Regions from separate parts of the Paenibacillus sp. JT22N15 genome, predicted to be linked through region 3. Evidence: a T-box and tRNA genes for the amino acid it is inferred to sense, from the RefSeq annotation. Region 3 holds a T-box; the other regions hold tRNA genes.
What was found. The T-box of region 3 lies ahead of argS (arginine--tRNA ligase). A T-box ahead of a tRNA ligase gene usually reads a tRNA of that ligase, here a tRNA-Arg.

Region 1 (5,206 bases), on a different contig from region 3:
CCTACAGAAGCCCAAGCCAGGTTCTCAGGGTTGCGCTCTGCAAAAACTTTGATTTCGCGGCCGTTAACTACGATCGCGCCTTCTTTAGCTTCAACTGTAGCATCAAGAGTACCGTGAGTTGTATCATATTTCAAAAGGTGAGCCAGTGTAGCTGTGTCTGTCAAATCGTTTACTGCTACGATTTCAACATCAGCGTTGTTCAGAGCTGCGCGGAATACGTTACGACCAATACGACCAAAACCGTTAATACCTACTTTAACCATTGTTGTTTCCTCCTAGAGTGTTTTGGGATAAAAAATATATTTCAAGACATTTCGCATGCCGGATGCCATTGTCTCGCCCGGCGCGCGAAGCATCAAGATCACTTGCCAAGCAAAAACGACTTTGTCGTCCTTCTAGGACGAGCGAAGAGCTTTGCCCTAGAATTCTAAGCGGATATAAGGATAAAACTTATAAATTCTTAGAATTCAAGCGTAAACGGCCGAAAGCCGTCCTCTGGCGGTAAAGCTGCCGTTTCGCGGTGAAATATAAGTCCTATTTATAAGCTGCAACTTATAAATTCTTATATTTTTATGGAGCTGAGCCTTCAATAATCGCAATGATTTCTAATGCGGCAGCCTCATCGGTAACTAACACATCATTGTGTCCAAAACGCATAACTGCAGCGATCGCTTCACCTTTGCTTTTGCCTCCGGCTACTCCGATAACTACTTCAGTCTTCACAATATCCTCGAGCCGTAGTCCTACCGTCGGCATCTTGTGAACCACTTGCCCGCTGCGATCAAAATAAAAACCGTATGCTTCAGCAAGCGCTCCTTCAGCTTCAATACCCTGCATCGTCGCCTCATCAAGCTTCCTGCGCCGAGCCATCACCATAGCGTCTCCGATGCCGTGCACGACAATACGCGCCCTGCGGATCACTTCTATAATGTCCTGGATATTCGGTTCCTGCATAATGGGAGCATAAGCTTCCTCGCCAAGATGATCAGGAACGTGAAGCAGCCGATAGTTGGCACCTGTCCGCTTCGCCATGGTGGAAGCAATCGTATTCGCCTGATAATCGACGCTTTCGCCAAGTCCGCCTCTTGCAGGCACGAACCAATTGGTTTTAAGCGGCGCCACAGCCGAAAGCTGATTGGCTACCTGAGCAGTCGTCGTACCGCCTGTAACGGCAATGACGTCGCCTTGCTCCATCGCTTTGCGCAGTACCTGCCCTCCTGCTCTGCCGAGTTCCCGCTTCGTCTGCGCGGATACATCAGAATCGCCGGCCACAACAACAACTTGGCTCAGCCCGAAATAACTTCTGATCTTCTCCTCAAGCTCCGATAAGCCGAAAATCGTCTGCACAAAAGGCTCAAACTGTTCAAGCAGTTCTTTGCCAGGTTCACTGATTCTCATGCCTGAAGCATGAATTTCAAGCAAGCCCTGCGACTTTAGAAAGTCCGTTTCTGCTCGCAGCACCCTCTCCGTCATACCGAGCGTTGTCGCAAGCGTTCTGCGGCCGATGAGATCAGAGAGCATAACCTGGTGCAGTATCCTGTAGCGCTTCCTCATCACGTCGAGCAAATCTGGCAGAAGCTGCTGCTGCAATTCAATCATTTGGCGCATCTTCTAATTATTCACTCCACCCGTACTAAGTTAAGCGAAACCGATACTCATGCATTGCGGTGGACACGAAACGTCCCATGCTTTCGTTTTAAGTCCCACCTCTATTTTACCGAACTTGATCTAACATTTCAAGTCAACAATTTCATATGAAACCGTTTACTGACACGATTTTATCAAATTTATTTTTAATAGCTGGCTTGATTTCTATTCACATTTAACATATACTAAATCTTGCTGTTACTTTTATACATGCGCCCGTGGTCCAATGGATATGACGTAGGCCTCCGGAGCCTGAGATCTAGGTTCGATTCCTAGCGGGCGCGTTCTGATTTGCCAATAACGACATACAACAAGCAATCGTGTTTATGAAGCCTAGTATGTGGCCACCCTGATGAAAGGGTGGTTTTTTTATATCGTTTTTTAGCTGCAAAAAGGCATGCGATAGAGAAAAATCTGATTTGTCTGACTATCTTTGACTTTTAACGTTTCATCCGCTATTATGATGTTACGGCAATATCAATCTTGTTATTTTTCGGAGGAGGTTTACAGGATATGAATTTCGTCCCTATGGTTATTGAGCAAACTAATCGCGGAGAGCGCTCCTACGACATCTATTCCCGGTTATTGAAGGACCGTATTATCTTCTTGGGCTCGGGCGTCAATGACGTTGTAGCCAACTCCATCATCGCACAGATGCTGTTTCTGACAGCTGATGACCCTGAGAAAGACATCTCCCTTTACATTAACAGCCCTGGCGGTTCCATCACCTCGGGTATGGCTATCTATGATACGATGCAATACATCAAGCCTGACGTATCCACCATTTGTGTAGGTATGGCAGCATCGATGGGCGCTTTCCTGCTTGCAGCAGGCGCCAAAGGCAAGCGTTACGCGCTTCCGAACAGCGAGGTTATGATTCACCAGCCGCTGGGCGGCGCTGAAGGCCAGGCGAGCGATATCGAAATTCGCGCACGCCGCATTATCAAAATGCGCGACCACTTGAATGGCATCCTGTCCGAGCGCACAGGCCAACCGCTTGAGCGCGTGGAGAAAGATACCGATCGCGACTATTTCATGAGCGCAGCAGAAGCTTGCGAGTACGGTCTCGTTGACAAGGTTATTGAAAAAATCTAATTGCCCCGCATTATTGTGGACGCATAACAAAAGAACCCCGGTTCAGGCGAACCGGGGTTCTTTTGTTATGGACTTTTTTTAACCAAAAAACCGCCCCGGATCATTCAGATCCAGAAGGCGGCATGGCCAAATAATAGGGTTATGAGCAAGCGAATCCCTGCTGCATAGGGCTTCTTATTGGTTCTCCAGCTCTTCCTTGCTTACCAATGCAGCTAAAGCGTTTACAGCCTGTTCTGCGTCCGAACCTTCCGCACTTATGAAAACTTCAGTGCCCGAACTGATTGCCAAGCTCATAATTCCCATAATCGATTTGGCATTCACTTTCTTGTCGTCTTTCTCGACGAATACTTCAGATGAAAATTTATTAGCTTCTTGTACGAATAATGCTGCAGGTCTTGCATGAAGACCCGTCTTTAGTCGAACGACAACCGGAAGCCTTGTCATGGAAACCATACCCCCTATATCTTATTCATTCCTTAATTATGCCGATAATTTTAAACTCATTGTATCATTATACCATCGGAAACAAGAAGTTAAAAGTTTAGCCATTGCGTATTTTTTCAGCAAGCTCGTCAATTTTGCGAAGACGATGGTTTACGCCCGACTTGCTTACTGACCCTTTCAGCAGTTCGCCAACTTCCTTCAAGTTCAGATCGGGGTGCTGCAGGCGAATTTCAGCGACTTCCCTGAGCTTATCCGGCAAGTTATCAAGGCCCAGCTCGCGGTCCAGCAGTTTAATATTATCAATCTGCCGCACGGACGCGCCAATGGTCTTGTTCAGGTTCGCCGTCTCGCAATTGACGATGCGATTGACGGAATTGCGCATGTCGCGCATAATCCTTACATCCTCGAATTTGAACAGCGCCTGATGAGCACCGATAATGTTCAGCAGCTCAATAATTTTCTCGCCTTCCTTAATGTAAAAAATAAAGCCTTTCTTCCGTTCAATGCAGCGGGCATTCAGCTCGAACTTATTGGCAAGCTCCACTAATGAGGCGCAATACTCCTCATACATCGAAGAAATTTCCAAATGGTACGAGGAACCCTCAGGGTTATTCACTGAACCTCCAGCAAGGAATGCCCCGCGCAAATAAGAACGCTTGCAGCAAGACTTCTTGATCATCGCTTTATCGATTCCGGAGTTGAACACGAAACCTTCCGATACGATATGAAGCTTGCTCAATATAGATTGTACCATTGTTGGAATACGTACGATATACACATTGTTCTTTTTCAGCCGCATTTTTTTCCGAACCAACAGCTCGGTGTGTACCTCAAAGTGCTTTTTGACCAGAGAATAAATACGACGGGCTATGGCAGCATTTTCTGTTGAGATGTCCAAAATGACTTTGCGGCTGGATAAGCTGACAGAACCATTCATCCGAATGAGTGCGGAAAGCTCTGCAAGCTCACAGCAGGAATCCGCTTCAATAAGCGTAAGTTCCTTTTTCGTTTGTGCCGCAAACGACATGGTTTGTCACCTCTTTCTAATCATCCAGTTTTCCACTAGCTTATAAATATGATGGCTTAGACGCTCGGCATCATGCCTTAGAAACGTCTGGAATAAAACAAAACGATCCGCAATAACCTCGCAGCCCTTGCTGCGAATAGCTTCTAAATCAATAGCGACGGGCTTTGCGCCCATCTCTGCATATTTGGCTTCCACTTGCGGTGAAATTTCACCATTGTTCACAATGACATAATCAAATAATTGCAGGCCGATATGGGCCTCAATCGCATTCATATGATCCGATACCGTATAATTGTCCGTCTCGCCCGGCTGCGTCATCACATTGCACACAAACAGCTTGACGGCGCAAGATTCCGTAATTGCTTGGGCAAGCATGGGAACAATCAAATTCGGCATAATGCTCGTGTACAAGCTTCCAGGCCCAATAAGAATGGCATCTGCTTGCTCGATCGCCTTAACCGCTTCCGGCAGCGCGTGTGCCTTCTCCGAATCAATGAATACACGCTTGATCGCTTGACCCGCCTTTGGAATCATCGACTCGCCAATGACGATCGAGCCATCGGCCATTTCTGCCTTGAGCACGATAGCCTGGGCTGCCGCAGGCAAAACACGCCCGCGCACCGCCAGCACCCTGCTCAGCTCGCGTACGCCCGTCACAAAATCGCCTGTGATGTCAGCCATAGCAGCCAGCATTAAATTGCCGAGACTATGCCCGGCAAGCCCCGTGCCTGAATTGAATCGGTATTGCAGCACCTCTGCAAGCAGCGGCTCCGTATCGGCGAGCGCCATCAGCACATTGCGAACATCGCCCGGAGGCGGAATTTGCAGCTCATTGCGCAGCACGCCGGAGCTGCCCCCATCATCCGCAACGGTGACGATGGCTGTAATATCCATGGGCTTTTCCTTCAGCCCGCGCAGCATAACGGATAATCCTGTGCCTCCGCCAATGACTACGATCTTGGGAGGCGCTCCTATTTTGTGCCTGTTCTGCAT
Region 2 (5,206 bases), on a different contig from region 3:
TCTCAAAACAAGCGGCTTTATGCGACTTCTTACCCCATCATATACCTTCATACAGCTTCAAGCTGGAAAATAACGTTTTATTAGCAAACGAATGAACGGCTTTTTCTTTGCGCACCCTTCGACAATGGCTGCTAAAATAAAATGATACCCGCTGCCCCTGCTCCGGCAATGATAATAAACGGATGCAGCTTAAAGCGCATCAGTAAGAATAAGCTGCCTGCAACGATGAGCAGCATTCCAGCGAACGACCAGCTCAGAATCGCGCCATCATTCGGATATCCGAAATGAATGGCTGCATAGACCATTAGGCCGGTAATCATCGGCTTCAAGCCGTAAAAGGAGGCTGACAGCCATTTATTATTTTGAAGGCGGAGGATAAACGCTGACAGCACAATCATGAGCACCAGCGACGGCAGCACCATGCCAGCAGTCGATATAATCGCACCCGTGATGCCGGCGGTCTGATAACCGATTAACGTCGCCGAATTTGTTGCAATCGAGCCCGGCGCCATCCCGGCAAGGGAGACGGCCTGCTCAAATTCCCCTTGCGTCATCCAGCCTCGGGATAGAGCCTCATATTGAATAATCGGAATAACCGCGTAGCCCCCTCCAAACGACACACAGCCTATTTTCAAAAAAACAATAAACAGCTCTCCGAGCATGCTCCGTCCCCCCTCTCCATTTCCCGTCTAAATGTAGTATTCAATTTCGCTGCTGCTTCTGCTGACAGAAGCTTTCTCCGTCAATACCTTCATCCCCAGCAGCTGCTTGCCCTTCGTGAATATGATGCCTCCAAGCAGCCCCGCCATGACGACGTAAATCGGATTAATCGCAGTAAACAGCAGCACAGCGAGCGTCACAACCGCTACGAACGTCGTCGCAACATCAAACAATGCCGTCCGCGCCATGCGGTAAGCGGCCATCACCATTAAGGCGATGACCGCCCCATGTATCCCTTTAAGCGCCGCCACCAGCTTCGGATGATCGCCAAAGGCGCGTATAAACAAGCCCAGCAGCAAAACGAGCAGCAGCGTAGGGAGCGTTATGCCAACGATGGCGATAATAGCTCCTGCGGCACCGGCCTGGCGATAGCCAACCATCGCTGCAGCATTGACGCCTACACCGCCTGGCGCTGACCCTGCTAGCGAAATGAGCTGCGTCCATTCTTTTTCATCCAGCCACTGCCGCTTCTGTACGGCCTCCCGCTCGATCATCGGCATCATCGCGTAGCCGCCGCCAAACGTTGTAGGTCCAATTCGAAAAAATATCCAAAACAGCTGCAGCAGCATACCCAGCCGTTTATTTTGTCCATTTGCCATGAGGTTCCCTCCATTGATGGGGTGATGCTTTCTCTCTATTATACCACCTTTATTCCATAATGGATTTAACTTATCAAAAAAAGGCTCATCATTTCGTTTTATCGAAGCTATTCGATTGAATTATGAGTGATTTGGGTTGAGTTTATTTCTTTTCGAATAAATGTTCGAAGCAGACGTGAACATAGCGACTGTCCATGAATTACGATATAATGAGGAGTGGCACTTTCATTTTTTTCATCCTACCTATAGTAAGCAGGGATTAGTTATGTACAAAGCGGAACGGAGCGTTCCCTCTCATAAAGAGCTTATTTATACACAAATCGCCGAGCAAGGCACCGTATCGAAAGCGGAGCTGCTGGACAGGCACAAGCTGACGAGCAGTACGCTAACGCGTGTATTGGAGGAGCTTGTGATGGACGGGCTGATTCAGGAGACGGGTCTTGGTCCCTCCAGCGGCGGCAGACGGCCGATTTTGTATCAGATTCATGCGGAGTACCGGTACATTTTTGGACTGGAAATTTCGCGTTTCTCTTCGACATTAGGCTTATTCGATATGCAGCTGAATCAGAAATCACTCGTTCGCTGGCGGATGGATGAAGCGATGACACCGCAGGCGCTGGTCGACTACGCGTCGCAGCTGATGCGTACCCTTCTTCGGGATCACCGGATTGAGCGGGAGCAGATTCTCGGCATTGGCATTGGGGCAGTTGGGCCGCTTGACCGGAGCAGCGGGATGATTTTGGACCCGCTGTATTTTGCGGCCAGGGGCTGGACGCAGGTTCCGATTTGCCAGATGTTTGAGGAAGCGACCGGATTCACAGCGTTTCTCGAAAATGGCGCCAACACCGCGCTGCTTGGCGAGCGCTGGGCGCTGCGCCATGAAGACATCGAGCATGCGCTGTATGTGCATGCCGGCGTCAGCCTGCGCTCCGCGATCATGTCGTATGGCCGTATCGTCCATGGCACGATGGATATGGAAGGCTCGATCGGACAGATGATTATTCACACTGATGGGCCTCGGCTGTCTTCGGCGGGCAATTACGGTGCGCTGGAGGCGTACGCTTCGATTCAGGCGCTGGAGCATCAGGCACGCTCCCATGCGAAGATGGGGCAGGATTCGCTGCTCAAAGCGTATTCCGTCACGCCCGAGCAGCTGAATTATGAAGTGCTGCTGCAAGCTCTGTCGGCGGATGATCCGTATGTGCAGGAGCTGTTCCAGCAGTCCGCCGTCTATTTCGGCGTCGGCCTGGCGAATTTGATTAATATTTTTCATCCGGAGCTTGTTATTCTGGGCGGCGCTTTAATCAATTCTAAGCCGATGTATTTTCAGACCGCTACAGAAACCGCGAAGAAAAACACCTACTATTCCCCCGCCTATGAGCCGAGGTTTTCCAAAGGCCAGCTCAAAGAGGATGCCGTCGTAACCGGCGCAGCGCTGACTGTGCGCAATAAGATGCGGATTTAATAAGCGTGATGAAAATAATGCAGCAGGGTAGGGTAGCAGGGCAGCAAAATGGTGGAGCAGACTGATGAAGTCTCAGCTCAATAGGCTGACCAAACGGTTAGGCAGGCAAGCATTGTTGCTTGATCCCGCCTTCCATGGTAAAATAATCAATGCTGCGCGCCCGTAGCTCAGCAGGATAGAGCGACAGTTTCCTAAACTGCAGGTCGTACGTTCGAATCGTATCGGGCGCGCCATAACAAAGTCTTCAAAACCGTTATTCTATAAGGATTTTTCTTTTTTTTACACCAGAATCAAAATGGGCTTTATTCTGTTTGGTGCCCAGTTGGGAACAAATTAGTGCCGTTTTTCTCAACTGTATTGCACGCATTTCAATAGCAAAGAAGCCCCATTAATCTAATGATTTCTGGGGCTTCTGCAATTCCAAGCCTATTCAATCAATACCCGGACTGGCTCCGCATTTCAACTTACTACCTATCTAACAGTTCATTTAAGCATACAGCCCCATGCTCACGCACATTCACAACCAGGACCGGAGTATCCAGCATTCCGCCAATCCATGACATATACGCTTCCGCATGCTCGTTAGGAATAATGGTCAAAATCACTCCCGCGAATCCTCCGCCATGAACTCGGCATGCGCCATCGCCGATTTTTTTCAAATAGTTTTCAGTAAGGGACAGGGCGATAGCGATCTCCTGATTTTGAATAGCCCCGCTTTGATATACATTTTGAAGCCATTTCCAAGATGAATTCCCCGAAGCCGTAATGAGCGTCAAGAAATCATTGAACCTGCCATCCTCAAGTGCCAGCACCTGCTCATCGACGCGCTGATTTTCCGCAAAGAAATGCAAGGCGCGCAGTACAGCCCGGTCTCCAGCCGCTTCTCTAACCGCCTTCAAATTAGCGTAAATATCCTCTGGCGCTAAATCACGGCAGACCGAAGCTCCTAGCGCTTTGGCCACCGCATACATCTCATTAGGTACCGCCGCATAATCTTCCGTTAAATCAGCATGATTTCCGCCTGTATTTACAATGACCAAGGAGTAGCCATTTTTCTGAAAATCCCAACGCACGGGCTTAATAACAGGCTCCTTAGGCGTCTCAAAATCAATCGCGATTAAACCGCCATAGGCGCAGGCCATTTGGTCCAGCAGGCCGGACGGCTTATTCCAATAGCGATTTTCAGCAAATTGGCCGACTTTAGAGAGCGACACAGCATCAAGCTTTCCATCATTATAATAATGATTTAGAATCGTGCCGATTAGCATTTCGAAAGACGCAGAAGAGCTTAATCCCGATGCAGCAAATACGTTGCTCGATATATAAGCATGGAAGCCGCCTACTTGAAAGCCCGCATTAATGAATCCGGCTGCAATGCCGCGAACCAACGAGGTCGTGCCATCGTCTCCAGACCGAGGCTGTATATCCTGAAGATCAATCACATATTTCGTTGCATAGCCTTCCGAGAAAAAGGTAATAACAGGCTCGTCCACCTTCACCGCCGCCCCAATCGTATCCAGCGTAATGCTTCCCGCTAGAACCTTGCCGTGATTATGATCCGTATGGTTGCCGCCAATCTCACATCTTCCAGGGGAGCTAAACAGTCCAATCTCCTGCTCTCCGAAATACGTCTGAAATTGCTCAACAAGCGATTGATACCGGTTAGTTTGCTCTACAAGCTGCTGCTTGCCATACATTTGGACAAGCAGCTCCTGTCCCTCGGCCGTTTGCAGCCTTTTTAGCATTTGATTACTCATCTTAATTCCTCCTATATGTCACCTTTAATTGACTTAATAGACTTGATTAACTCGATAAACTTGAACCATACTCTTATCTACAGCCGCTTCATCACAATTATCTCAAATTATGTCCCTATATAGTAGGGCACGAATGCAAGATATACGCTCTTCTTAAACGCCTAGTCCATCCTCCCCAATTCACGCCTCACATAGGAATATTTAACTATTTTTTACAAATTCATATCACTATAGCAGATGTTCACATGCTAGAATATGGACGAACGCTAAGATTAATGATTCATGGGAGGAATGGAATTGATGAAGCTTACACAACGGAAGTCATCCTTGTCACAAAAATGGATCAAGTCGCTTATCGCTCTATCTGTCGCTATTCCGCTGCAAGCTGGTTTATGGGGCGGCACGACAGCGGTTCACGCTGAGGGCCCCACTGACCCGGCCCCTTTTATCCAGCCTAAAGTCGTGAACGAAAACGCTGGAAAAAAGATTTTGTTCGACAATACCCACGCCCAGACCGCTGGAGCAGCAGATTGGGTCATTGACGGCGGCTTCTCTGATTTCGGCGACGCACTCGCTAATGATGGCTATTATGTTCAAGAGCTTCGCAAAACAACCCCATTTACCTACAATGACTTGAAAGGTTACAGCGTATTCGTCATCGCAGA
Region 3 (5,206 bases):
AGCTCTCCAAGCTGCTGTACCTTCCCTGCTCCGAATATGAGCTTGGTTGGGTTGTACAATTCAAAATCTTTCATAGTAAGTGAAACCTCCCGTTAAGTAAAATAAGTGAACGGTTGTATTATAACACTTTCACTGAGTTTTCTAAAGTTATAGACGTTTCGTACTTAACTCGCCTGTATTCAGCGCAGGCCGCTTCACATTAGGAGCCATACAAACGCAAGAGCAGGATGCCTGCGAACGCGGTCGAAATCCCGATCGTCTCCAGTTTGGAGAACCGCTCCTTCACAACGAACCGCGTATAAAGCAGCACGATTAGCACATTAAGCGCCGTTACGGCCGACACCAGCCCCGCCTTCCCTACATCAAAGGCCGTCACAATAAACATCATGCCCACTGCATTGGTAATGCCGACTGCCATCCCGACGGAAAACGTGCGGCGGAAGCTCCAGCTGCGTTTGTCTGCTGTGCCTGCTCGGTTGGCTGCCTGAGCTGCCACGCTCACGATTGGCTGAGTGCTTGGACTCGCAGTCCCGTTTCTTGCGCCACTCGTGATACCAGCATTAACCGCACTAACCGTATTAAGAGCATTGAGAGTATTCACAGCGTTAAGAGTAGTTGCTGCGGCACCTGCCGCTATCTCCTGCGCTGCTTGGCCTGCTGCCGCAGCAGCAGCACGTACGGAGCGCAGGTCGCGCAGCCACCAAAGCCCAAAGCAGATCGAGCCGCTGCTGAACATGCAGACAAGCGTCGGAAACAACGGCGCATCCATCATCGTCGACCATTTTCCCGACAAATCGTTTCCGGCAAACAGCAGCATCGCCAGCAGCCCCCATTGCGCTCCTTGCAAATTGCCACGGGTAATATCATTGGAATAACGCACCAGCAATATACCCGCAATAATGATAATAAAGGAGCTGAGCTGCGCCATATTGAGCGTCTCGCCCCATACCGCGAAGGCGACAACGACGACAATTGCCGAAGGAAGCGCGGTCAAAATCGCAACAATAGAGGCTTTGCCCACGGCAAAGCCCTTGAACATGCTCGCATTTGCGCCGAAAGAGAGCAGTCCCATCTGCACGCCAATAAGCGATGAAACGGTGAAAGATGTTCCAGTCGCCAGCGTACAAACAAGTGTAATCAGCGCCCCTGAGAAAAATACACCACACAACAGCGCATTGCGATTAAGCGCCTGCTGGCTCGTCCAATGATACAAAATCCCCCGCAGCCCAAAGCTCGTCGCCGCCAGCAAGGATAATACAAGCCACATGAATTCCATTCCTCCATCTGTGTCTGCCCACATATACTTTCCCTATCATGACAGCTGAAAGTTAGATTGTAAATGTACGAAAATAAGCGGTTTATCTATATTCAACCTTAGGACTTCTGACCTGTACAGTGTGGACAATCCTCCCTGTTCACTTGTGGATAAGTATTGGAGGTGGCGGAAAATACTCCATTTGAACTCTGTTGATAATGTGCATAACTCTGTGGATATGTTGAAAAGCAAAGCTCTATCCGCCATAGGATGGCAGGTCAAAATGTGCATATTTTCACGCTTTTGCTTCCATGTGACATAGACAAACATGGATTGAACATAGCCGTCACATCATGGGCTGGATGCCGCATATAATAGCGTAACGAGGTTACGGTGGAGGAGATGCAAACGGATGGCAAACAAAGCGCGCAAGGTCGCTATTGTAGGAGTCGGTCAGGTCGGTTCAAGCTGCGCGTATGCCTTAATTAACCAGTCGATTTGCGATGAGCTGCTGCTCATTGACCGCACGTTCGACCGGGCCTATGCACAGGCGCTCGATTTGTCGCACAGCATGGACTTTGTCCATGGCCGCACAAAGGTTGCTGCTGGAACGCTGGAGCAGTGCGGGGATGTGGACGTTATCCTTCTCTGCGCTGGGGCGTATCCCGTCGGCAGCGATGATCGGCTTGATGTGCTGCATACGGTGCGCGAGATTTATGAAACGATGATTCCGCGCATTATGAACAGCGGATTCAGCGGAATTTTTGTAGCGGCCGCCAATCCTGTGGATATTGTGACGTATGTCGTGTGGGAGCTGTCCGGCATGCCGCGTTGCCAAGTGATTGGCACCGGAACGTCCATCGACTCCTCGCGGCTCAAGACGCTGCTCTGCGAGCATTTTCCAGTGGATGCCCGCAGCGTGCAGGGCTATGTGCTTGGGGAGCATGGCGAGTCGCAGTTTCCCGCCTGGTCGCATGTGACGGTTGGCGGCAAGCCGCTGCTGCATATTTTGGCCCAGCATCCCGAGCGCTTCGGGCATGTGAAGCTCGGAGCGCTCGCGGAGCAGACCCGCAATGCCGGCTGGGAAATCTATACGCGCAAAGGCTCGACCAGCTTTGGCATCGGCAATGCGCTGGCGCATATTACCCGCTCTATTCTAAACGATGAGCATCGCATTATTGCCGTGTCTGCGATATTAAACGGCGAATATGGCCAGCAGCAAGTATGCGCTGGCGTCCCCGCGATCATCGCCCGCTGCGGGGTTAAGGAAATCGTCGAGCTCAAGCTGACTACGCGGGAGCAGCGGCTGATGGAGCGCTCATGCTCGATTATACGCCAGGCGATTGAGAGCCTGTGCCTCGTAACCGAGAAAGAATAGCTGCAAGCTTGGCCGACTAAAAACGGATTGATTTTTCTGATCGTATCCGATATGATAGCTGTTAATTAACATCAAGGAACGGGAGAGTAACCTACATGGGTGCCATTTCAAGCGAGCCGGGACAGTGGAAGCCGGCAATGGACGATTAGGTGAAGCGCACCCGGGAGATGGCGGCCTGAAACGAGCAATCATGCTAGGGACGTCCGGTTCAGCACCGTTACAACGGCGAGATGCCCCTCTTTGTTTCTGTGCGGAGGCGGCAACAAGAGTGGTACCGCGGGGATAACAGGCCTCGTCTCTTATTTTTAGAGACGGGGCCTTTTTGGCGTGCTGCTCTACTCTGGCCGGAACATTTATTTTAGAGAGGAAGATGATGATGCTGTTAATGGACAAAATCGCGCTGGCATTGGCCAAAGCCCTCGCTCTGCCCGAAGCGGATATTCGGCCCTTGCTGGAATACCCGCCTGATGAGGAGCTTGGCGATGTCGCCTTCCCCTGCTTCACGATAGCTCGCACGATGAAACAAAGCCCCGTTAACATTGCTGCTTTGCTTGAGCCCCTGCTGGCAGATGCGAGCTGGAGCGTTCGGGCTGCCGGCCCCTATTTGAATTTCAAATGGAATCGGGAACTGGCAGCCGCGCAGCTTATTGCAGATTGGCAGAACGGAACCCTCATGCATGCAGCTATAGGGAATGGAGAGCGTGTCATAATCGACATGTCTTCGCCCAATATTGCGAAGCCGTTCGGCATTGGGCATTTGCGCTCGACGATGATCGGCAATGCGCTGTACCATATTTTGCGCAAGGTTGGCTATGAGTCGGTCAGCGTCAATCACTTGGGCGATTGGGGCACGCAGTTCGGCAAGATGATTACCGCCTATCTAAAATGGGGCGACGAGCAGCAGCTTGCAGCCGATCCCATTAAGGGCTATTTGGAGCTGTATGTGCGTTTCCACGAGGAAGCAGAGCAGCACCCCGAGCTGGAGGATGAGGCGCGCAGCTGGTTCGCCAAGCTGGAAGCTGGCGATGCTGAAGCGATTCGCTGCTGGAGCCAGTATATTGCCGACAGCCTGAAGGAGTTCAATAAGCTGTATGCCCGGCTCGGCGTCAGCTTTGACCATTTTCTTGGCGAAAGCTTCTATAACGATAAAATGGACGCCGTCGTCCAGCAGCTTCAGGAGCAGCAGCTGCTGGAGGAAAGTGAAGGCGCACAGGTCGTCCGGCTGGATGAGCATGAGCTGCCGCCTTGCCTCATTCGCAAATCCGATGGCACATCCATCTATGCGACACGTGATTTGGCGACTGCCATTTATCGCCATGAAGAGATGAAGGGCAGCGAGCTGCTGTATGTTGTCGGCTCGGAACAATCGCTGCATTTCCGCCAGCTGTTTCTCGTGCTTGAGAAAATGGGCTTTGCGTGGGCAGCCGCCTGCAAGCATATCCCGTTCGGGCTTATGAAGCTGGACGGGCAAAAAATGTCCACCCGCCGCGGCAAGGTCGTTTTTCTAGAAGAAGTGCTGGATGAAGCGGTACAGCGGGCTTTGCAAAAAATAGAGGAAAAGAATCCAGCGCTTGCAGGCAAGGCCGAGGTAGCCGAAGCGGTTGGCATTGGCGCCGTCGTGTTCGGTGATCTCAAAAATACGAGAATGCTCGCGGTCGATTTTGTGCTGGAGGATGTACTGAATTTTGAAGGGGAGACGGGCCCGTACGTGCAATATGCTTACGCCAGAACACAGCGGATATTGGCAAAAGCGGCCGGCAGCGACGTCGCAGCAGCACCTCAGCCTGCAGATTATGAGTATGTGACGGGCGATTATGCTTGGCTGCTAATGAAGATGCTTTTGCGCTACACAGCAGCCCTTGGAGACGCCGCCAAACGGCATGAGCCATCGATTCTCGCCAGATATTTGATTCAGCTCGCCCAGGCGTTCAATCGTTTTTATCATCATGACAAGGTGCTCGCTGGGGACGCTGGGGAGCGGATCGTTAAGCTTAAGCTGGTGCAGGTGGCTGCCGATGTGCTTAAGGAAGGCTTAGAGCTGCTCGGCTTGAAGACGCCGAAGGAAATTTAGACGCAAAGCGCAAAAAACAGGCATCCACCAGCCAGAGGCGGGGATGCCTGTTTTTGTAAGCTTGTTCAAACAAGTATTAGCTATTCGTCGGTTCCGGAATAAGATCCTTCTCGATGATCTGCTGATTGAAATGAGCAATGTTCTTCTCAAAGCAATTACAGTAGTAGTCTTTCCGGCACAATGGACACGGCACGTTCAGCATACGCGTAACGCCTGTTAATCTCCATACTGGCTTCTGGCTGTAGAACAAACGCGCCTTAGAACCTTCACTAAGTGTCATGATGAACTGATATAACCCTGAGGCAAGATCTTTGTCGGCTAAAATAACGTTCTTAATCTGCAGTTTCGAATTCAAGATTTTCACCCTTACTGTTCGTATTCAAGATTGTGTAATAATACCCTTTATAGCGCCTTAAGTCAATATTTCCGCCATTAGGTCCATCGTTTTGCTTTGAAAATCTTCATACGAAAGTAAGGAATTCCCGCTTCGGTGAATCCATTT

Region 1: it has a tRNA-Arg gene. The T-box ahead of argS (arginine--tRNA ligase) is inferred to sense a tRNA for this amino acid. The anticodon was not compared.
Region 2: it has a tRNA-Arg gene. The T-box ahead of argS (arginine--tRNA ligase) is inferred to sense a tRNA for this amino acid. The anticodon was not compared.

The regions. Positions count from the first base shown of each region.
Region 1 covers NZ_JBXENV010000018.1:94,816-100,021, forward strand. Annotated here, with positions in the region: gene gap (type I glyceraldehyde-3-phosphate dehydrogenase) at 1-263, opposite strand, end outside; gene AC50X8_RS28160 (sugar-binding transcriptional regulator) at 571-1,608, opposite strand; tRNA gene AC50X8_RS28165 (tRNA-Arg) at 1,860-1,931, shown strand; gene clpP (ATP-dependent Clp endopeptidase proteolytic subunit ClpP) at 2,161-2,742, shown strand; gene AC50X8_RS28175 (HPr family phosphocarrier protein) at 2,917-3,186, opposite strand; gene whiA (DNA-binding protein WhiA) at 3,284-4,213, opposite strand; gene AC50X8_RS28185 (gluconeogenesis factor YvcK family protein) at 4,220-5,206, opposite strand.
Region 2 covers NZ_JBXENV010000020.1:93,219-98,424, forward strand. Annotated here, with positions in the region: gene AC50X8_RS29295 (chromate transporter) at 132-662, opposite strand; gene AC50X8_RS29300 (chromate transporter) at 690-1,319, opposite strand; gene AC50X8_RS29305 (ROK family protein) at 1,585-2,784, shown strand; tRNA gene AC50X8_RS29310 (tRNA-Arg) at 2,941-3,017, shown strand; gene AC50X8_RS29315 (galactokinase) at 3,252-4,541, opposite strand; gene AC50X8_RS29320 (OmpL47-type beta-barrel domain-containing protein) at 4,842-5,206, shown strand, end outside.
Region 3 covers NZ_JBXENV010000012.1:104,069-109,274, forward strand. Annotated here, with positions in the region: gene AC50X8_RS23040 (iron-containing alcohol dehydrogenase) at 1-74, opposite strand, end outside; gene AC50X8_RS23045 (EamA family transporter) at 200-1,267, opposite strand; gene AC50X8_RS23050 (L-lactate dehydrogenase) at 1,668-2,633, shown strand; T-box leader at 2,699-2,936, shown strand; gene argS (arginine--tRNA ligase) at 3,007-4,704, shown strand; gene AC50X8_RS23060 (hypothetical protein) at 4,781-5,059, opposite strand.